Regions from separate parts of the Vibrio sp. D173a genome, predicted to be linked through region 2. Evidence: predicted binding sites of a transcription regulator. Region 2 holds the regulator's gene; the other holds the start of a gene.

Region 1 (11,948 bases), on a different contig from region 2:
CCATCACTAGGCGGTATCCTGCATCCTGCAACGACAACAGGCTTGGGATAACAAATGGCTCTAGTTTTAGCTTATCTAAACGGTCTACTTGAAAATCAACTGGCGGCTCAACAATTAAGGTGCCATCACGGTCGATAAAAAGGATTTTTTGTTGTTTGCTCACTCGAACTTCCTTATTGCTATATTGCTATTCTTTTGGCGCTCCCGCTATTGAGCAAGAGCGATAAATTTTTTCTCTACTTATCCGTAGTAGTTTCTAATAAATCCAAGTGTTTTTTCGCACTCGTCACGGTTACCCACACTGATACGTACGCAGTTCTCAATTGGCGAGTTACGTAAAATAATCCCCGTCTCCCAAGCGGCTTTGAAAAGCCCATCGCCATCTGGGAATTTCACCAATAGGTAGTTCCCCCACCCTTCAAACACTTCCAAACCCGGAATCATTGAAAGACCAACTTGCAAGTAGGCACGGTTTACATTCAGATCGAGAACTTGGAACTTCGCTCTTGCTAAGCCAGCTTCCGAAAGCGCCTGAGTCGCAATTTCTGCTACTGGCACCGGTACTGGATATGGTGCGATAACTTTAAGAAGTACATTAATCAGCTCTTCGTTCGCAAGCGTAAATCCACAACGCAGACCAGCAAGCGCAAAAGCTTTCGACAGAGTACGCAAAATCGCAAGATTCGGATATTGCGCCAGTAAATCTACCGTTGATGCTTCAGGGCAAAAATCAATGTACGCTTCATCCATCACCACGATTGCTCGGTCTTTTGTCATCTCAAGCAGAGAGACAATATCTTCACGCTTAACTAAGTTACCTGTCGGGTTGTTTGGCGAACATACAAAAACTAGTTTCACGTTATCCAGGTTAGCTTCGATACCTGCAAGGTCTAGTTGCCAATCTGACGTTAGCGGCACGGTTTTTCGCTCAACACCGATGGTTTCTGCACTGATGGCATACATACCGTAAGTTGGTGGGCAGTAAAGAATCGCATCTTCACCCGGCTCACAGAATGCACGAATCAGTAGCTCAATACCTTCATCTGCACCGCGAGAAGTCAGCGTTTGTTCTGGTTTCACACCCGCATAGGCTGCATAAGCGGAAATCAATTCTTTTGGCTGACATTCGCTGTAACGATTGAGACGAGCGAAGTCTGTTTTGTATTCATTATTGAATGGCGATTCGTTAGCATTTAGCCATACGTCACCGGTACCACCAATTCGGCGAGCCGACAAATAAGGGGTAAGTTGTTGGACTTGTTTACGCGCTAGCTTTTCCATCTCATTGTCCTCTTACTTAGCGGCCAGTTTTTCTACACGGGTTAATTTCTCAGTACGAATTGTCACTGCACGTTTGTGTGCATCCAAGCCTTCCGCTTCAGCCATTGTGACCACTGTAGGGGCAAGGTTCTTTAGGCCATCAGCAGATAGCTCTTGAATCGTCATACGCTTAGAGAAATCCGCCAAGCCTAAGCTTGAATAAGTACGTGTGTAACCGTAAGTAGGAAGAACGTGGTTAGTGCCCGATGCGTAGTCACCTGCTGATTCAGGCGACCAATCACCAAGGAAAATAGAACCTGCGTTGTTTAATAGAGGCAGAAGCTCGCGTGGGTTCTTAGTCTGAACAATTAAGTGCTCAGGACCGTAGTAGTTCGAGATGGAAACCGATTGAGTCAGAGACTCGGCGATAATAATCAAGCTTGAAGCTAATGCTTGCTCGGCAATATCCGCACGTGACAGTTCTTTAAGTTGGCGTTGAACTGCGTCCGTCACTTGATCCGCAATCACAGGTGAAGGTGTCACAAGTACTACTTGAGAATCAGGACCGTGCTCTGCTTGGCTCAAAAGATCCGCAGCAATAAAGTCTGCATCTGCGGTTTCATCGGCAATCACAAGCACTTCTGATGGACCTGCAGGCATATCAATCGCTGCGCCACGGAAATCATTACTCACCTGTCGTTTTGCTTCGGTCACATAAGCGTTGCCCGGACCAAAGATCTTATCGACTTTCGATACAGTCTCGGTGCCATAAGCCATCGCAGCGACGGCTTGACCACCGCCAACGTTGTACACTTCATCAATACCACACAGTTTTGCTACATAAAGGATCTCGTCAGCAATTGGCGGTGGAGAACAAAGCACCACTTTACGACAGCCTGCAATCTTTGCAGGAACACCAAGCATCAAAACAGTCGATGGCAATGGCGCACTGCCACCGGGAATGTACAAACCCACTTTTTGAATTGGGCGCGTTACTTGCTCACAAAGTACACCCGGTTGAGTTTCTACTTTGATTGGCTGTGGCTTTTGTGCTTTGTGAAACTTAGTGATGTTTTCATACGCTTGCTCTAATGCGCTTTTCATCTTTTCAGAAAGACGCGCTGATGCCTCATCGATTTCTTGAGCAGAAACAAGAATGGATTCAGGTTTCACACGGTCAAACTTCTCAGTCAGCTCCAATAATGCGGCATCACCTTCTTTGCGAACTTTTGCGATTACTTCTGAAACCGCGGCAGTGATATTCGCACCTTCTGTAATTGCAGGACGTTCTAGGATTGAGTCTTGCTGCGTTTCACTTAGCGATTGCCATACGACGGTTCTCATTGCGATTACTCCATCATTTTTTCAATTGGTAGTACTAGAATTGAGCTCGCACCCAGTTCTTTTAGCTGTTCCATAGTTTCCCAGAACAGGTTTTCAGTACTTACCAAATGAACCGCAACTTTTTGCTTGTCAGCAGACAGAGGTAATACTGTTGGGTCTTCTGCGCCAGGAAGCAATGCTTTGATTTGGTCTAGCTTCTCAGCTGGTGCGTGTAACATGATGTACTTAGACTCTTTCGCTTGCTGTACGCCTTGCATACGAGTTAACAGCTTTTCGATTAGCGCCACTTTGTCTGCGTCGAACTCACCGATGCGTTGAATCAGCGTCGCTTTTGATTTGAAGATAATTTCAGCTTCTTTAAGGCCGTTCGCTTCCAGCGTTGCGCCAGTAGAAACCAAGTCAGCGATGGCATCAGCAAGACTCGCGCGAGGGGCAACTTCTACAGAGCCTGTCAGCATACATGTTGAGAATGGAACGCCCACTTCATCCATGTAAGCTTTTAGCAGTTGTGGGTATGTCGTAGCGATACGTTTGCCAGCTAGGTCTTGAGGGCCGTTGTACTCTTCGTCTTTGTCGATTGCGATAGATAAACGGCAACCACCGAAATCAAGACGACGAAGTTGAACAAATTCATACGGTTCACCCAAAGCTTTACGATCTAGACGAACTTCTTCCAGTTCATTTTCACCGATAAAGCCAAGGTCTACAACGCCATCCATAATTAGACCAGGAATATCGTCGTCACGAACCAAAAGTAAATCAATTGGCATATTTTCAGAATGAACAACTAAGCGCTCACCCATCACGTTGAATTTCACGCCGCATTTTTTAAGTAGAGCTTGGCTCTCTTTGCTAAGACGACCTTTTTTCTGAATTGCAATTCTTAAGCGTTGTGTTTGCATTGCTTTATCCCTGTGCCAGATTCGGTAATTTAAATATTTTATAAACCAGTAAAGCTAAAAAACCCTCGAGAGATTTTGGTCTCCCGAGGGTTTGAAATCTGTTTTTACTTTGATTTTCACCTCCGGGAGTATCCTATCTCCCGGGTATGCGTACATCTCCCGAAAGACTATATTGGGTGATGATGGTGATGAATGTTCATTACAAAATTACGCATACTTATTTCAAGGCTCTTCTCATTTGCTTTGTTAGTAACCACACTAACCAAGCTGATTACTTTTTTCAACCCTTAATTTTAAAAAAAATCGAATTGTATAATACAAATAAAAAAGGAGGCCGAAGCCTCCTATAAATTTACTTTTTTAATTCAGTGAATTACGCACTCTGACAAGATGCCATTTTTGACTTTGAAAGCCATGACAAAATAGCGCAAACGATAACGAATGTAATCGACGCTGCGATGAAAGAGAACGCAATTGAAGCTGTCATACCAAGAGCAATAAAGCCCACGCATGAAACAAGCGCGACTGATAATGCATAAGGTAACTGTGTTGATACGTGATCGATGTGGTTACAGCGTGCACCTGTTGACGACAGAATCGTTGTATCTGAAATTGGTGAACAGTGGTCACCAAATACTGCACCAGCTAGAACAGCACTTAGCATTGGTAGCATTAGTGCCACGTCTGTTGCGCCAGCCATGTCTCCCGCGATTGGAAGCATGATACCGAACGTACCCCATGACGTACCCGTAGAGAACGCCATTAGGCCAGACAGCAAGAACAGGATAACTGGTAGCCAGTGTGGGTTGATGTTGCCTTGCGCCATTGTAGATAGGTAAGAACCCGTCTTCATGTCACCGATAACTGAACCAATAGTCCAAGCGAAAACAAGGATAAGGATTGCACCAAACATTGACTTAGCACCAATCCAAAGCGTGCGTGCAATCTCAACCATTGGTAGACCTTGCTTAATAACAGTGAACAACGCAACTGCTAGACCAAGTAAACTACCGTAGATTAGAGAAGTACCAACATCCGTGTTTTCAAATGCACCCAACAGCGCAAATTCTTTACCATCTGCTGCTAGCGCTTGACCACCGGTGTAAAGCATTGAAGCAATAGTCGCCACAATAAGCGTTACGATAGGAAGAATTAGGTCAGAAACCTTACCTTTCTCGCTTTCACGAATATCTAGCTCTTCGTTTAAGTCGTGTGCTTCTTGTGAGTCGTTCTCTTTATCTTTATCAAAACCACGGCCTTGAGACGCTGCGATTTCATGTTCACGCATCTTACCGATATCCAGACCAAACCACGCCACTGCAAATACCATTAGTAGAGCAAATACTGCGTAGAAGTTCATAGGAATAAGACGAACGTAAGCACCAAGCGCCGAGTATTCAGTGATGCCGTGTGACACCAAGATACCACCGATGATGGTAATGATGTACGCACCCCAACTAGAAGCTGGCATAATCACACACATTGGTGCAGCGGTTGAGTCAAGGATGTACGCAAGCTTGGCGCGAGAGACGTAGAAACGGTCAGTCACTGGGCGAGAGATCGCACCGACGGCAAGACTATTAAAGTAATCGTCGACAAAAATGAATACGCCAAGGAAGGCTGCAAGAAGTTTAGAGCCGCGTTTACTTTTTACTCGTGTTTGCGCCCATTCAGCGAAAGCGCGAGTACCACCAGAAAGTGTTAACAGTGCTGTTGTCATACCCAAAAGGATTAGGAAGCCAACAATGCTCATGTTCCAAGTATTAATACCACCGTCTTCAATAAAGACAGAAGAAACTTGAGAGCTAACATAACCTACCGTGTTACCGATAGACCAATCGTTAAGTAGCACCGCACCCAGTACGATACCAACACCAAGAGAAACTAAAACACGTCGAGTTAGAATCGCCAGCGTCAGTGCGACAATAGGCGGTAATAACGAAACAGGAGAATGTGCAAAATCTATTAAATTCATGATCTTCAAAAACCAAAGTTTGGCTAGAGATCTACTGCAGACAAGTCACGTAGCATACGGCACGTGCTCATGTTGAACTTAGCGACAGGGAAGCGAACACTCCACCCAACCCTACAGTAGCGCTCCATAGTTTGATGTAAATATACTATGGCAGTGTTGTTCCTTTCAGAGACAACCCCAGCAAGTGGCTTCGATAGGCCACCTACTTCGGCAATCATCGCCTTCCACTATTATTCATTGGCATCACCCCAATAATAGCTACTCTTCGAGACTGCACCTCTACGGCAATAACAAACATTTAACTGTTAATCGTACAAATTAACAACAATTTGTCTGCAATATTGCATCAGGTGACAGCCATTGTACTCATGAGGCCTACCAATGCAACACATCAAACTAAATTAAATGAATAAATAATCGCACTTTCGATTTATAAATGGAATGTGATCAACTCATACATTACGCAACTGCAATCACTTCTATGTTGTCGTTTATGAAACTTTATTACTACTATTAAATTCGTCATAGTTTTACGTGTAACAATAAATGAAAAAAATATGACGACAACAACATTCACAATCTCACCCTTCTCTGTCAGAAAAAGAGAAATTAAATTCAAGCGATAAATAAACATGAAGGTGATCGAGAAAAAGATGGTATCTATAAAGAGAAAAGTGTTGGAAATGACTAATTAGATTTCAAATTGATTAATTAATATTGTTTCCTCCCCAAAAAACTAAAGAAATTTAATCTAAATCATGAATTAGCATTTGCACATATGAGAAAGATAAAGTTAAATATAAGGACACTAATTTTTAAATCTAGATTCGCATTTTATTTATCGTCTCGATAAGCAATGTAGAAACTTTTAACCTATTAATAGGAATCGTTATGTCTGAGCTGACTAAAACACTTCTAAATATCCGTAGCCTCCGTGCATTTTCTCGTGAGCTAACTCTAGAGCAATTGGAAGAAGCTCTAGATAAACTAACTATCGTTGTTGAAGAGCGTAAAGAAGCAGAAGAAGCAGACCGCGCAGCACAAGCTGAGCAAGAAGCGAAACTAGCAGCTATCGCAGAAAAAATCGCTCAAGACGGTATCGACGTTGAAGCGCTAATTAGTGCACTTGCTGGTGAAACAAAAACTAAAGCAAAATCTAAGCGTGCTCCTCGCCCTGCTAAGTACAAATATACTGATACTAACGGCGAAGAAAAAACTTGGACTGGTCAAGGTCGTACACCTTCTGCAATCCAAGAGCAACTTGATGCAGGTAAATCTCTAGACGATTTCCTAATCTAATAATAGATTTATAAAATTTAAAAAGATTCCCTAGCGGAACCTTTTTATTTATAAATAGATACAAAAATGGCGCATTCAAAATGCGCCATTTTTCGTATGTGATAGGTTGGCTAATTCAACATAATAAATTAACGTTCCCAGTATGCTTCTTCCAAGCTATCTTCACGCTCAGGAAGGCCACGAGATAAACGTGGAGAATGCTGTACTAGAACCTCATAACTCGCACGGTTTGCATATTTACAAACTTGAGAGAATGAAGAGTAAGTTAAATACTCATTATTGTGCTTGCTTGAGTTAGGCACATTTTCTTTGTGGTATTTATTTGCAGCCATATCGTGAAGAACCGCAGACAATGCTGCATCACCAGCACCATTGGTGTTCTTAATCTTTTCAGGGCCCCCCATGTAAGGCGAGATGTGCGAATATATTTTAATTGCGTTTTCACATGAGTCTTTCTTCGCTGGTCGGCTAAATTCGTAACGGTTGAATTCCGCAATAGAGCCAGGAAGCAAAGGTAATGACGTTTCACGCTTAGCGCTGTCTTCAGTGTAACCTGCCATAAATAGACCAACAGGGCCTGCTGTACAGAGCACTAGGTCAGCCCATTCAAGCGTTTTATCTGAGGCAGCTAATGGGTCAGATTCACCCGTTAACGCTTCTGCTTCATCTTCGTTCATTGCTACAACAGATACGTTGTCGCGAATAAACTCTTGCCAGAATGTTGGATCGTCTTGAATAACGAATTTAGTACCTAGTGTTAATACCACTGGTACATCGTGTTTCTTCGCGTATTCAATAGCACGCATCGTTGCTTCAGGCATTGGATCGCCTTCTTTACAACGAACTAGGTACGCAGTAAGAACCAGAGCAGATGCACTCTTGAAGATTTTCTCAGGGATATTGTCTGGGCGAAGTTGGTTCATTTGGCCTTCGCTGATTGCGAAAGTACGTTCACCATCTTCAGTAATAAGAGCGAAACAACGACCAATTGCACCATCAACGCCTTGTAGGTAGTTCAGGTCCATACGACTAGATGTGTTACATAGGTAACGGTAACCGTAGCTGCCGATTTTGATATCTTGGCTCATTACACCTAAAAGCGTCGAACGGTCATCTGCCAATACTGAGTAGTTATGTAGCGTGTTACCGATCGTACCACCTGCATACTCGTTAGTAATTAGGCAGTCTTCTTTTAATTGTTGGTAAAGTGCTTCAGCTGTCGCATCATCGATTACCAATGAGTGTCCTTTACTCAAACCGTACTTTTCAATCACTTCCGTTGTCACTTTCGCTTCAATATCAACCAGCGTTTGATCAATGCCGATGATATGAGTGCGCGTCATCTTCTTGCTTTCTTGTGCTTGGCTCACTAATGGGTCGCGAGCATGAACAGGAAAATAGTGCTTGGATTTGCGTTGTCCAGGAAATTTCATATTGTTAGTCTGAGTAAGGGATGAAAAGGAGAACGGATTCTATACCGCTGACAATAAAGCAGCAATAAAAGCGAGTATAGCAAACGTTTGCACCCTGCTTTTTATTTTCTAACGCTCTATTCGCCTTCCATGAAACCTAAATCTGGCAGCTGTTCGAGGTGTTCGGTATAGCGTTTTAGATTGAACTCACCACCATTTTTCATTACGTCAAAAATCTCAATCGACATCGCGCAAGCCATCATTGCAACGGCATCTTCACGTGGCGTACCTGTCATCATTAGTCGCATTAAGGTTTCTTTTACTTTTATCGGGTTGCCATCTTCGAGCTGGTTTTCAACAATTTCAATCAACTCAGCTTCTTGCATAAATTGGTTTTCTTCGGTCATTTGATATTTCCTCTTGGATTTTTGCCAACTATGCCATATATAACCCTTCTATACTTATCGAATTCTCACACACGGTTTGTTTTCGGTGAAATTTACATCAAAATCGAAGTGTGATTTCGATCTCGGATCTGTCCCCGGTCAGTGGATTCTGGTAGAATCTGCGTCCCGTTAATTTTAGTGGTGTTTAGTAATGTCTGATAACAGCCAAAAGAAAGTCATCGTCGGTATGTCCGGCGGCGTTGATTCATCTGTTTCTGCGTATCTTCTAAAGCAACAAGGCTACCAAGTAGAAGGCCTGTTCATGAAGAACTGGGAAGAAGATGACAACGAAGAATATTGCACAGCAGCAGAAGATCTTGCTGATGCTCAGGCAGTATGTGACAAGCTAGGCATTCACCTACACACCATCAACTTTGCTGCTGAATACTGGGATAACGTATTTGAGTACTTCCTTGCTGAATACAAAGCAGGCCGTACACCAAACCCAGACATTCTTTGTAACAAAGAAATCAAGTTCAAAGCATTCCTAGAATTCGCTGATGAAGTGCTTGACGCTGATTACATTGCAATGGGTCACTACGTGCGTCGCTCTTTCCCAGAGAACGCTGAAAAGCCACAGATGCTTCGTGGCCTAGACAGCAATAAAGACCAGAGCTACTTCCTGTACACATTAAGCAACGAGCAAATTGCACGTAGCCTATTCCCTGTCGGTGATTTAGAGAAGCCAGAAGTACGCCGCATCGCAGAAGAGCAAGATCTGATCACAGCGAAGAAGAAAGACTCTACGGGTATTTGTTTCATCGGTGAGCGTAAGTTTACGGAATTCCTAGGTCGCTACCTTCCAGCTCAACCAGGCAACATCGAAACGCCTGAAGGCGAAGTGATTGGTCAACACCAAGGCTTGATGTACCACACATTAGGTCAGCGCAAAGGTCTGCACATCGGTGGCCGCAAAGGTGGCGGTGGTAACGAAGACCCATGGTTCGTTGGTGAGAAAGACCTAGAGCGTAACGTTTTGATTGCCGTTCAAGGTAAAGACCACCCAATGCTTAAATCAGAAGGTCTACTTGCATCACAACTTCACTGGGTAGATCGTGAGCCAATTCGCGATGTTATGAAGTGCACAGTGAAAACTCGTTACCGTCAGGAAGATATTCCTTGTACAATCATCCCTATCGATGATGAAAACATTAAAGTGATCTTTGACGAGCCACAAATTGCTGTAACACCAGGTCAATCAGCTGTGTTCTACAAAGATGACGTGTGCCTAGGTGGCGGCATCATCGAGCAACGCATTAAATATTCTCAAGCTTAGGAGTCGTTACGTGGCGAATACACTTTATGACCGTACTATCGCTTTTGCAGGTATCTGCCAAGCTGTTGCTCTAGTTCAACAGGTAGCGAGAGACGGACATTGTGATCAAGATGCCTTTGAAACGTCAATTAACGCCATTTTGAATACTAGCCCAGCGAACACCATTGGTGTTTTCGGTCGCGAGGCCGACCTTAAGCTGGGTCTTGAATGCTTGGTGAAAGGGATTGATAGCACCCCATCGGGAAGTGAAGTCACTCGCTACATCATCAGCCTAATGGCATTAGAGCGCAAGCTATCGGGTCGTAACGATGCAATGTCACAACTTGGTGATCGCATCCAAATGGCTCAGCGTCAAACGGAACATTTTGAATTGCTAGATGATCAAATGATCAGCAACCTAGCAAGCATTTACTTGGATGTAGTCAGCCCTATTGGTCCTCGTATTCAAGTAACTGGTACTCCATCGGTACTGCAACAAACCTCTAACCAGCACAAAGTTCGTGCGCTGTTGTTATCGGGTATTCGTAGCGCAGTACTTTGGCGTCAAGTTGGCGGTAAACGTCGCCACCTAATCTTCGGACGCAAAAAGATGGTAGAGCAAGCGCAAATCCTTCTTGCTCGAATGTAATAAGGTATCTAGTAAGCAGCTCGCGTTTATCGCGAGCTCATTTTTTTAGACCAAAACAAATCTCGCGCAAACGTTTGCGCAATATTCGTGACAATTGCCACAGTTATTGGTATAAAGCTCACGAAATTTAGAAACCCAATTCAGGAGAACATCATGGAACTGTCAGCATTGACTGCTGTTTCACCAGTAGACGGCCGTTACGGAAGCAAGACAATTGCGTTACGCGAAATTTTCAGTGAATACGGTCTACTAAAGTACCGTACTATCGTTGAAATCCGCTGGCTACAAAAGCTTGCTGCTACTGCTGAAATTGCAGAAGTGACAGCGTTTAGCGCAGAAGCAAACCAATTCCTAGACGACCTTGCTGCAAACTTCTCTGAAGAAGATGCACGCCGTATCAAAGAGATCGAGCGTACAACTAACCACGACGTTAAAGCGGTTGAGTACTTCCTAAAAGAGAAAGTAGCAGACGTTCCTGAACTGCACGCAGTAAACGAGTTCTTCCACTTCGCATGTACTTCTGAAGACATCAACAACACATCACACGCTCTAATGCTTAAAGAAGCGCGTGAGAACGTGATTCTTCCAGAAATCCGTAACCTAATCGACGCTATCAAAGCGCTAGCTGTGGAATACCGCGATATTCCTCTACTATCTCGTACACACGGTCAGCCTGCTTCTCCATCTACTATGGGTAAAGAAATGGCAAACGTGGCGTACCGTATGGAGCGTCAATTCAAGCAAATCGAAAACGTTGAGATTCTAGCGAAAATCAACGGTGCAGTAGGTAACTACAACGCACACCTTTCTGCTTACCCAGAGCTAGATTGGCACAAGTTCTCTGAAGAGTTCATCACTGAGTCTCTAGGCGTTACTTGGAACCCTTACACAACTCAAATCGAACCACACGATTACATCGCTGAGCTGTTCGACGCTATCGCTCGTTTCAACACTATCCTGATTGACTTCGACCGTGACGTTTGGGGTTACATTGCACTAGGCCACTTCAAGCAAAAAACCATTGCTGGTGAGATTGGTTCTTCAACAATGCCTCACAAAGTTAACCCAATCGACTTTGAAAACTCAGAAGGTAACCTAGGTCTTGCGAACGCTGTATTCGGTCACCTAGCACAGAAACTGCCTATCTCTCGTTGGCAACGTGACCTAACTGACTCAACGGTTCTACGTAACCTTGGTGTTGGTGTTGGCTACGCAATCATCGCTTACACTTCTACGCTTAAAGGCATCAGCAAGCTAGAAGTAAACCGCGAAGCACTTCTTGCTGAACTAGATAAGAACTGGGAAGTACTAGCAGAGCCAGTACAAACAGTAATGCGTCGTTACGGCATCGAGAAGCCATACGAGAAGCTAAAAGAGCTAACTCGTGGTAAGCGTGTAGATGGCGA
Region 2 (11,948 bases):
ACAATTATAGTTACTGCTATTCATCTTAATTGTTTACACTTAAGGGAGAATCATTCAGGAGCAAAAAAATGCAAGAAGTGAAAGCTTTTAACGAAAAACGCGCCGAGATCTATTGGTGGTTTTCTAGCCTGTTCGCAAAAGAGCTGACAGAAAACGAATTGGAAACCTACCACAGTGTTGAAATTCGAAGCTTTTTAGTCGGCCTTGGTGAAAATGAATCACTGAAACCAGCCGTTGATACCCTTGTTGATGCACTCAACCGCCTACAAGATCGTGAAGACGCTCAGCTAGAATTAGCTGCAGACTTCTGCGAACTTTTCCTTAAAACAGAAAAACACGGCGCACTGCCTTACGCCTCTATGTATATCGGTAAATCTGGCCTGCTAAATGATAAACCAGCAGAAGAGATGGAAAAGCTGATGGCTGATTTTGGCGTGCAGGTAGACGAAAACCTTAAAGAACCAGCCGACCATTTAGCGGTAGAGCTGGATTTCTTAGGCAACATGATCATTCGCTCAAACGAACTAGAGCAAGAAAAGCATATGGAAGAAGCGTTCGAGAAACAGAACGAATTCATCCAGCAGCACCTTATGACTTGGTTGCCTCAGTTTGCTGCTAAATGTAAGCAATTCGATGAATTTGGCTTCTATGTTAGCGTTGCGCAACTATTAATTGCATTCTGTAAACTGGACAGCACCTACCTTCTTGGTGAATAATTGCCGCCTATTTTAGGGAGCCTGCTATTTAGGCTCCCTATTTTATTCGTTTATTTTTAATCTGGCTCATAGAAACCCAACAAATTTAGCCGTTAAAATGTGACCTCAAAGGCACAAAACAACCGCTGAAAATATTGCCAGCCTGCCCACATCAGTCTAAAATGTGAGCGCAAACGATTAAATATGATTTATATGTAAACCGCTGAAATATAGCGGTTTTTGTGTTTTCTTAACATGATTGCTGACCTATTTCTCATTTATGTAAGACAGGAATAGGCGTTTCAGCAACAAATGTTGCTACAAACCTTTTTATACCGATTTCGGAACAACCGCTGCCAAATATCTCAGCAATGCCCTTTCTGCAGTTGCTCGGTTTGCGCAAGACCCTAAGCATATGGTTGTCTTCACTACGGTATTCAGTAGCTCGATACAGGACATCATTTATGGCCACTATTAAAGACGTTGCTCGCTTAGCCGGCGTTTCTACCACAACAGTTTCGCACGTAATTAACAAAACTCGCTTTGTTGCAGAGACCACTCAAGAAAAAGTAATGAAAGCAGTGGATGAGCTCAATTACGCGCCAAGTGCTGTTGCTCGTAGTTTGAAATGCAACTCTACTCGTACTATCGGTATGTTAGTTACTCAATCAACCAACCTATTCTTCTCTGAAGTGATCGATGGTGTTGAAAGCTACTGTTACCGTCAAGGTTACACACTAATCTTATGTAACACTGGTGGTATCTACGAGAAACAACGTGACTACATCCGCATGCTTGCAGAGAAACGCGTAGACGGCATCCTAGTAATGTGTTCTGACCTTACGGAAGAGCTAAAAGAGATGCTTGATCGCCATTCAGACATTCCTAAAGTGGTAATGGACTGGGGCCCAGAAAGCTCACAAGCAGATAAGATCATTGATAACTCAGAAGAAGGCGGTTACATCGCGACGAAATACCTGATCGACAACGGTCATACTGACATCGCATGTTTGAGCGGCCACTTTGAAAAGGCGGCGTGCCAAGAGCGTATCGCAGGCTACCGTCGTGCAATGGCTGAAGCAAATCTTGCAGTAAACGAAGATTGGGTTCTTGAAGGTAACTTCGAGTGTGATACAGCAGTACTTGCTGCAGACAACATCACTGCAATGGAAAAACGCCCAACTGCTGTATTCTGCTTTAACGACACAATGGCGTTAGGTTTGATGAGCCGTCTACAACAAAACGGCATCAAAGTACCAGATGACATATCCGTTATCGGCTACGACAACATTGAGCTTGCAGAGTACTTCTCACCGCCGCTAACGACGATCCACCAACCGAAACGTCGTGTGGGTAAAAACGCGTTTGAAATTCTACTAGAGCGCATCAAAGACAAAGAGCACGAAAAGCGTGTGTTTGAGATGCAGCCAGAGATCGTAGTTCGCAATACAGTTAAGAAATTGAACTAATTTCACCTCAGTTTTTATAAAGCGCTCTTCGGGGCGCTTTTTTATTGCGTAAAATAACTTTTTTGAAACATTCGACATCGCTTATACAATCAAAGGCTAAGATAAGTTGCTGTTTTAACTCACTTGTAGCCCATTTCCTACATCAAGCTTTAGTATGACAAGTAGACAGCCCAAAATATGAAACTAAACACATCAAAATAGCACTATCAACTGAACCAAGATCACACTTTGATGTTTGAAACGTGATGTTAATTCAATATACGAAGTATTCTCAAATGGTCACGCACAGGGCAAACCATTCGAAAGGGTGGGACGCAAAGCCTCCGGCCTGAACCATCGAATTAGATGGAAGGTAGCGGGGTTACCGATGGCAAATATGCATTAAGTGAGTTTACCCTTTAATGACATTGTGTCTGCATGCATTTGCTAATCTCTCGGACCTGATTTTTGGTGGCGTAATATTAATTACACCGAGATAACACACCATGGATAAACCGATACTCAAAGACTCAATGAAGCTGTTTGAGGCACTTGGTAATATCAAGTCGCGCTCAATGTTTGGCGGCTTCGGGCTCTTCGCTGATGAAACGATGTTTGCGCTAGTCGTAAACAACCAACTTCACATTCGAGCTGACCGACAAACATCTTCTGACTTCGAGACTCAAGGACTAAAACCGTACGTCTACAAGAAACGTGGTTTCCCAGTTGTTACGAAATACTATGCGATTTCTGATGATCTATGGGATTCAACCGATCGCTTGATTGAAGTTGCAAAGCAATCTCTAGAGACCGCTAAGCAAGAGAAAAAGCAACAAGCGAGCACCAAACCTAACCGATTGAAAGACCTTCCGAATCTTCGCCTAGCAACCGAACGCATGTTGAAGAAAGCAGGCATTGACTCTGTCGAGCAGCTAGAAGAAGAAGGTGCCTTAAACGCTTACAAAGCAATCCAAGATACGCATGCCTCAACGGTAAGCCTTGAGTTGTTGTGGGCGCTAGAGGGCGCAATCAACGGTACACATTGGAGCGTCGTACCTCAGTCTCGCCGAAAAGAATTGATGAGTGCTCTCCCGTAGCGCGTTCATATCAGTATGACATTGAGTAAAAGCCGCAGTTTTCACGCTGCGGTTTTTTTTTGAAATTTTTCTTATTCCATTCTGTCTTATTATTTAAGAAGCCAAACGGAGCAATTGATATGAATAAGAAACTGATTTTAGGACTGATCCTAGTCGCGACCATCCTCTTTCTAGGTGTAAATTTTGGTCAATACCTAACCCTAGAAAATGCAAAAGCACAACAAGAGGCGTTAAATAGCTTTATTGACCAAAACTTCATATACGCCGCCGCGACCTATTTCTTTGCTTATATCGCCATCACTGCGTTTTCGATTCCAGGCGCAGCTGTCGTTACCCTGCTCGGTGCTGCCTTGTTTGGTTTTTGGACTAGCTTATTGTTGGTTTCTTTTGCCAGCACCATCGGCGCTACGATTGCTTTCTTGAGTAGCCGTTACCTATTGAGAGAATGGGTACAAAGTAAGTTTGGGAGTAAACTGAGTGCGATTAACCAAGGCGTTGGAAAAGACGGTGCCTTTTACCTGTTTTCTCTGCGCTTGATTCCCGTCTTTCCGTTTTTCCTTATCAACTTATTGATGGGGTTAACACCGATGACCATTGCGCGTTTTTACTTAACCAGCCAAATCGGTATGCTGCCAGGCACTGCCGTGTACTTAAACGCTGGTACTCAGCTCGCCACCATCGATAGCCTATCAGGTATTGTGTCGCCGACCGTATTAGCGTCATTTGCGTTACTTGGTTTGTTCCCAATCATCGCAAAATGGGTTATGAATAAAGTTCGCCCTGCTCAAGTACAAAACGGAAACGCTTAATGAAAATATACGTCGCCAAGAATCCTGCTGAAGCTCATATCGTTTGCGAGCTTCTAAAAACCGAACAGATAGCTTGTGAAGTAAGAGGCGAGGGAATGTTTGGCTTGAAAGGCGAACTGCCATTTGGCGATGATACAGACCCGTATGTTTGGCTTTTACATCCAGAGCAAGAGTTGAAAGCGTCAGCCATTGTTGAAGATTATCGACAACAAGCGGACCGAACATATCAAGATTGGCAATGCCCACAATGTTCAGAACAAAATGAAGGTCAGTTTGGGGCATGCTGGCAATGTGGATATCAAATAGGGGAGCCATAATGGCTCCCCTACTCTTTGGGTCTGACTGAGAGCTCTATTAAGCCGCTAGACTTTGCTGCTTAATGAACTCGATAGAATGCTGGTTAAAGTCGTCTGGTCTTTCCACATTGCACACGTGTCCACAATCAGGAATTTCGCGCAAGACGCTGAGCTTGTGTACCGCAACCATCTCTTTGACAGGTTTAATGAACATATAATCTCTATCCCCCATCAAGTATAGGGTTGGGATTGGAAGCTCACGATCTTTAAAATATCGCATCAACGGGTTCACGTCCGCAGCCAAAATAAACCAACGTTTGAATTCTTTCTGGCACAGCTTCTTTGCTTCGCGAATAAATAGATGTCGCGATTCACGTTGGTTCTTCTGTGGCATCACAATGTAAGCAAATAACTTATACAGCCACATGTATGGCAGGATATGCTTACCGAGGTTGCCAAGTCTCACTAGGATTTGAGAGCGTGTATTCAAACGTGTCACCGCCCCGCCAAGAACCATAGAGCGTACGCGTTCTGAAGCCAGCTCGGCAAGGTTACGAACAATGATGGTCCCCAGAGACATACCGACAAAGTGCGCGGACTGAATCTTAAGGTGATCTAGGACTTTTAAAATATCTTGGGTGACTGCCGTAAAGGTATAACGGCTTGTCATCAACTCTTTAAGCAGTTGATTGGATTTTCCGTGTCCTCGAAGATCAATCAGCAATAAATTGAAGTGCTGCTTATAAGCCTTGATCTGTTTAAACCATATCGAAGAACTGCCACCAGCACCATGAACGAAAACGACCCACTCCTTACTAGTAGGGTGTAAATAGGTTTTGTGGAATAAAAGTGGCTGAGTCATGTATCAGTATGAAAAACATTCTTTGTGAACAGAAATAAATAAATCCTAACACACTCTATTAGGGCAAGAGTAATAAAGGCACCTAATCCGGTGCCTTTCGTTACACTTTCTAAAAATTTTGCGTCAATTTAACGCAGCTCTATACAATTGCAAATACTCTTCAGCCGCTTTGCGCCAACAAAAGTCTTTTTGCATAGCATGCAGTTGTACTCGCCTTACTTCGTTCACATTTTGTGCATACAGCAATAATGCTCGTAGCATGGTAAGCAGCAATCCTTGTGGCGTCGGTTCATAAAAAACAAAACCCGTTGCGTCTGTTGGATCAACGTCGTAGTCATTCACGCTATCTTTTAAGCCCCCGACCCCACGAACGATAGGCAAAGTGCCATAAGCCATGCTGTAGATTTGGTTCAAACCACAAGGTTCAAACTCAGAAGGCATTAAGAAGAAATCTGAGCCGGCCTCAACCAAGTGTGCGAGCTCGTTGTCATAAGCTTCAACAAAAACAAACTTATCCGAAAACTGTGCGGCAACATCTCGTAACTGCGCAGCCAGAATAGGATCGCCAGTACCAACCACAACAAGCTGAACATCGTGTTTTAGAAAATCAGCCAATGCCGGCAAGAGATAATGAACCCCTTTTTGCTGTGTCAGGCGGCACACCATACCAAACATGGCACAATCGGACGCTTCAAGACCCAGTTGTTCTTGCAGCGGCTTCTTACATGCGTTTTTACCACGAACCATACTTTGTCGATTCGCTTTGTAGTTTAGCGGTAAACTCGAATCGGTTTCTGGGTTCCAAGTGCCGTAATCGCAGCCATTAAGAATACCAACCAAATCTCCAGCACGTTGCTGAAATTCCCACGCCATACCATGGCTTCCCAGCTCAGTTTTAAGCTCTTCTGCATAAGTTGGGCTGACCGCATTGATTTTATCTGCGTTCATCACCCCCGCTTTAAGCATGGTGATGTGCGTAGCGCTTACCGCTGCGTCTGGTACATTTCGGGAATGAAACTCAGGAAGACACTGAACATCGTCATAGCTAAATACCCCTTTGAATACCGCATTATGGATAGAGATAACGCTGCGAGTATTAGCAAAGAAAGCGTCGTGACCGTAACGATGTTTTAGCAAGAATGGAACTAACCCAGTATGCCAGTCATTGGCATGTACAATATCTGGTTGAAAACCAAGCTTAGGTAACATATCAAGGCAAGCAGCGCTGAAAAAAGCAAAGCGCTCGCCGTTGTCGGTATAAGCCTGGTTATTTTCCGCATACATGGAAGGACGATTGAAATACGGAGGGCAATCAATCAGGTAAACTGGATTGTCGCCGAGCGTTAGCTTTAGGACACGGTAAGCGGTATGAGGCCAACTCGTTAGCTCTGTCTCAAGAACGGTTTCCGCCTCTGATAACTGCTCAATGCCGGTATAGGCTGGTATAGAAATTCGTACATCTTGCTGAAGATTTTGAAGGGCTTCCGGCAGTGCCTTGGCTACATCAGCCAAGCCACCACTCTTGATCAGTCCTTCGACTTCAGACGCTACAAACAGAACAGACAAATTGTTAGTAGCCAACACGTGCTCCTTTTGGAATTACAACAATGCCATCATCTGACACATGGTAGTGTTTCTTATCTTCTTGTAGATTTACACCAATTTGCGTGCCCGGTGCAATATCCGCATCTTTATCTACAATCACGCGGCGAAGTACACAACCTTCTCCAACTTTCACGTCACCAAGCAAAATACATTGGCTAATGTCACACGCAGAAGCGATGTTGCTGCGGAAGCCAAGTACCGATTTTTCGATACGGGAGCCGCGCACGTAGCTACCGTTACACACTAAGCTGTCGATGATCTGAACTCGACCATTGTCAGAGTCCGTAAATGTCGCAGGTGGCAATGGTGGGTAGTAAGTGTGCAGTGGCCATTTGCGGTTGTATAGCGAGAACGCTGCGTCTTTCTCAAGCAGGTCCATATGAGCTTGCCAGTACGCGTCAATCGTACCTACATCGCGCCAGTAAACTTCTTCTTTCTCACCTGTAATGCGGTTAGTACTGAAGTCGTAAACAAACACATCACCACGTGGGAACATCTTTGGAATGATGTCTTTACCGAAGTCGTGAGAAGAAGCTTCATTGTCCGCATCTTCAATCAGCTCAGCAAACAGCGTCTGAGCTTCAAATACGTAGTTCCCCATCGAAACCAGCGCATGTTCTGGGTCGCCAGGAATAGATTTCGGGTTTGCAGGTTTCTCTTCAAAGCCGATCATACGACCTTCGTTATCGACTTCAATAACACCAAATTGAGAAGCTTCAGATAACGGCATTCTAAGCGCTGAAACCGTTAGTGACGCCTCTTTCTCTTGGTGGAAAGCCAACATCTGTTTGATGTCCATTTTATAAATATGGTCTGAACCAAAGATACAAACTTGATCCGGTTCCGCCAATTCCATAAAACGTAGGTTTTGGTAAATAGCATCCGCTGTACCTTCATACCAACGCTTACCTGTACGCATTTGCGCAGGAATTGGGTCGATAAAACGGTCGGTAATACCGTTGATGTTCCAACCCTTTTTCAAGTGGTGGAATAGAGATTGAGATTTGAATTGAGTAAGAACGTAAATGCGCATGAGATCCGCATTCACAAAGTTATTCAGAGCGAAATCAATAAGTCGGTAGCTCCCGCCAAAAGGGACCGAAGGTTTACTGCGGGATTCCGTTAAAGGTCTCAAGCGAGAGCCTTCACCGCCAGCAAGAATCATTCCCAAAACACCAGCCATTCGTTGTTCTCCATATATAGTTATAGCTTGGAACTGGTACTCGCTTGATATGAGCAGAACTCGGGGAGTCAAGCGAATAGGTTAATACATTCGCACTGACAAGTTTCTTTGAACCCTCACAGCACGAACTAAAAAAGCTATTGCACATCCTCGTACGCCAGCACCTTAGTTATTCTTTATTTTTGGCGCTAAATAACAGCATACAGTTGCATTATTTGTGTAATAAGTTATCGGACTGGAACTAAATTACAATTTAAAATATGCCATTCCGTGTCATATACAGATGTTGCTTACTCAATACGGTATCTTGATCACACATCAGAGCGCAAACGATTACATTGTGAAAACAATTTACAAACCGATTAACTACACAAGTGCAGTTTTGCGACAGGATACGATGAAACTATGACCGTTCGATGAAAACAAAATGGAGAAAACTTGAAGGAAAAAGCATTGATGAAATGAATGATTTACAAAATAGCAGATAAAAAATAAGGCAGCGAATTCGCTGCCTTATCCATTTAAACCTGATGTTTAAGCTTTTGCTTTTTTGCGCTTATCTGTGATTTCCCACTTACCGTCAACAAACAACGCAGTCCAACCACTTGGTTTGCCATTGTCTTCAGTACGCACGTAGTTTTCTTTGCTCTTACGGCTAAAGCGAACCACTGCAGGGCGACCATCTGGATCCGCTGCTGGCGCTGTCGTTAGGTACTTAAACTTCTCCGGAAGACGTTCTTCGAAGCGAGCCAGTTCAGACACCAACGGAGCACGAGTTTCACGTGATTTAGGGAAGTTGCTTGCTGCCATAAATAGGCCAGAAGCACCATCACGCAGAACAAAGTAAGCGTCCGAGTTTTCACATGGCAGTTCAGGGAAATGAACTGGGTCTTCCTTCGGTGGCGCAACTTCGCCATTCTTCAGAATCTTACGAGTGTTCTTACACGTCTCACTCGTACAGTCCATGTATTTACCGAAGCGACCGTTTTTAAGCACCATGTCAGAACCACACTTGTCACACTCAACAACTGGGCCATCGTAGCCTTTCACTTTGAACTCGCCGTGTTCAACGATGTAGCCTTCACAGTTCGGGTTGTTACCACAAACGTGCATCTTACGCTTATCGTCGATCAGGTATGCATCCATCGCTGTTTCACAGATAGGACAACGCTTCTTCGCACGCAGTGCTGCAGTTTCCACATCTTCTTCTAGAACATTGATAATGCCATCTTCGTCACCTAAGTTAATCGTTGTCTTACAACGCTCTTTAGGTGGCAATGCGTAACCAGAACAGCCAAGGAACACACCGGTAGACGCAGTACGAATACCCATTGGACGACCACAAGTTGGACACTCAATATCTGTCATCACAATGTGATTCAGTTTCATGCCGCCTTCGTTTTCGTCCTGTTCCGCTTTCTCAAGATCGCCAGTGAAGTCTGTGAAGAAGTTGTCTAGAACATCTTTCCACATCACATCGCCTTCTGCGATTTGGTCAAGCTTCTGTTCCATACGAGCCGTGAAGTCGTAGTTCATTAGGTCGTTAAAGCTGTCATCTAGGCGGTCAGTAACGATCTCGCCCATCTTTTCTGCATAGAAACGACGCTGTTCAACTTTCACGTAACCGCGATCTTGGATCGTAGAGATGATTGAAGCGTAAGTTGAAGGACGGCCAATGCCGCGCTTCTCAAGCTCTTTAACCAATGCCGCTTCTGTAAAACGTGCAGGTGGCTTAGTAAAGTGCTGTTTAGGCTCTAATGACTCTAAGTCTAGCTTTTCGCCTAGCTGAACAGCTGGAAGAATCGTATCTTCGTTTTTACCCATTGGGCGTTGTACGCGAGTCCAACCGTCAAACTTAAGGATACGGCCTTTCGCTTTTAGCGTGTATTCTGCCGCTTTCACACTGATTGTTGTTGAATCGTATTCTGCTGGCGTCATTTGACAAGCAACGAACTGATTCCAGATCAATGAGTAAAGTTTGTGTGCGTCCGCATCAACACCTTGTAGATCTTCTGATTTCACAGAAACATCGGAAGGACGAATCGCTTCGTGCGCTTCTTGTGCGCCCTCTTTGCTACCGTATGTTAGCGGTTTAGCAGGAAGATACTTGTCACCATACTCAGAGCCGATGAATCCACGAACCGCATCTACAGCTTCCGCACTCAAGTTGGTAGAGTCGGTACGCATATAGGTGATGTAACCCGCTTCATACAAACGTTGAGCGAGCATCATTGTCTTCTTAACGCCGTAGCCAAGACGAGTGCTTGCCGCTTGTTGCAGTGTTGAAGTGATGTACGGTGCAGAAGGCTTACTCTTTGTTGGGCGGTCTTCACGCTTACAAACTTCGTAGCTCGCTTTTTCCAGTACCGAAAGCGCTGCTTTGGTCTCTGCCTCGTTGACTGGCTTAAACGCAACGCCATCTTTTTGTGCAACAAGCAATTTGAATGCGGTCTTGTCTTTGGTGTGCGTATTCGCGTTGATATCCCAGAACTCTTCTGGAATGAAAGCGTTGATTTCACGCTCACGCTCAACCAATAGCTTCACCGCTACTGATTGTACGCGACCTGCTGAAAGACCACGCGCAACTTTCTTCCATAGCAATGGAGAAACCATGAAACCTACTACTCGGTCCATGAATCGACGTGCTTGCTGTGCGTTAACACCGTCCATGTTTAGCTCGCCAGGTGTCTGGAAAGCTTGTTGGATAGCATTCTTAGTGATCTCGTTAAACACTACGCGCTTGTATCGCTCTTCATCGCCACCGATGATCTCACGAAGGTGCCATGCGATTGCTTCCCCCTCGCGGTCCAAATCGGTTGCGAGGTAAACGTAATCAGCGTCTTTGGCTAATTTTTGCAGTTCGCTTACGACTTTTTCTTTGCCTGGAAGGATTTGGTAATTCGCATCCCAGTCATGATATGGGTTAATCCCCATTTTTTTGATTAGCGCTTTGCGGTCTTTTTCTTTTTTGACACGCGCTTTCTCTTCAGGGCTCATTCCTTTTGTAGAAATGGCAGCGGCTTTTTTCTCACCAGTGCTTTGACCGGCCGTAGGCAGATCACGCACGTGACCAACACTAGACTTAACAATAAAGTCTTTACCAAGATATTTATTTATCGTCTTAGCCTTGGCTGGTGACTCCACTATAACGAGCGATTTACCCATAACTGACTCTAACGTCCTTCATAATAATGCGGGTAACTGCCCCCTAAGGAAGCTACCCGCATAATGTTCTATTTCATTGCTTCTTTTTTTACTATTGTGCGAGATGAAAAGAAGATCAACTGCTTTTTTGAAATTCAGATCCGATTGGTTGACAATTCATCGCCTTTGCACTTTGATGAGGCAGGGTTCTGAAAAAGGTCTTGAGCGGCATATACTAAGCAGGCAAAGATTCCTCTCGCTAGTCGAATTCAATAAATTTTGTCTCACATCACAAAATATTTTTTCTTTCGCGATCAGAACTTAACCTTAGATTAGACCGTAAAATAGCCACTGCACGTATATACCAATAACGCCTCTATATAAATGTATACCGGTATAAAAGCGTAAACACGCAATCAGAGATTTAGGCATGCAAACCCATGACAATTGTGGGTATACTGCGCTCACTTAAGTTTCATTGAATGACGAGAGCGTTATGTCTGATAGAAAATACATTGAAGAATTCGACCTTCTTTTAATCGCAAACCAAATCATCCAAGAGCACGATGACTACATCGATGGTATGCGTGCGACGAGCGTAGAAGAAAAAGACGATGTATTGGTATTTAAAGGTGAGTACTTCCTCGATGAGAAAGGTCTACCGACCACTAATACAACAGCAGTATTCAATATGTTCAAATACCTAGCGCAACACCTTTCAAAAGAGTTCACATTGAACAAGTAAGCGCTTCAAATTCAATAAAAAAGCCAGAGTTCTCACTCTGGCTTTTCTCTTTCATACAAGACGA

What was found. The regulator PurR, encoded in region 2, represses purine synthesis genes. The targets are predictions, from matches to a motif close to TNANGNAAACGTTTNCNTNA.
Region 1: a site for PurR is predicted at 8,289-8,308, ahead of KIV40_RS22310 (inosine/guanosine kinase). Genes of this name have one in related genera too.

The regions. Positions count from the first base shown of each region.
Region 1 covers NZ_JAHGAH010000253.1:161-12,108, reverse strand. Annotated here, with positions in the region: gene hisB (bifunctional histidinol-phosphatase/imidazoleglycerol-phosphate dehydratase HisB) at 1-163, opposite strand, end outside; gene hisC (histidinol-phosphate transaminase) at 241-1,281, opposite strand; gene hisD (histidinol dehydrogenase) at 1,294-2,604, opposite strand; gene hisG (ATP phosphoribosyltransferase) at 2,610-3,506, opposite strand; His leader region at 3,561-3,698, opposite strand; gene tet(35) (tetracycline efflux Na+/H+ antiporter family transporter Tet(35)) at 3,880-5,481, opposite strand; lysine riboswitch at 5,591-5,771, opposite strand; gene KIV40_RS22315 (H-NS family nucleoid-associated regulatory protein) at 6,373-6,780, shown strand; gene KIV40_RS22310 (inosine/guanosine kinase) at 6,909-8,213, opposite strand; gene KIV40_RS22305 (hypothetical protein) at 8,330-8,599, opposite strand; gene mnmA (tRNA 2-thiouridine(34) synthase MnmA) at 8,790-9,914, shown strand; gene hflD (high frequency lysogenization protein HflD) at 9,925-10,542, shown strand; gene purB (adenylosuccinate lyase) at 10,696-11,948, shown strand, end outside.
Region 2 covers NZ_JAHGAH010000118.1:51,871-63,818, reverse strand. Annotated here, with positions in the region: gene torD (molecular chaperone TorD) at 69-716, shown strand; gene purR (HTH-type transcriptional repressor PurR) at 1,160-2,164, shown strand; cyclic di-GMP riboswitch class I at 2,444-2,533, shown strand; gene KIV40_RS13395 (TfoX/Sxy family DNA transformation protein) at 2,650-3,240, shown strand; gene KIV40_RS13390 (TVP38/TMEM64 family protein) at 3,360-4,049, shown strand; gene KIV40_RS13385 (putative signal transducing protein) at 4,049-4,366, shown strand; gene KIV40_RS13380 (alpha/beta fold hydrolase) at 4,404-5,207, opposite strand; gene glgA (glycogen synthase GlgA) at 5,331-6,788, opposite strand; gene glgC (glucose-1-phosphate adenylyltransferase) at 6,778-7,995, opposite strand; gene topA (type I DNA topoisomerase) at 8,530-11,160, opposite strand; gene KIV40_RS13360 (YciN family protein) at 11,636-11,884, shown strand.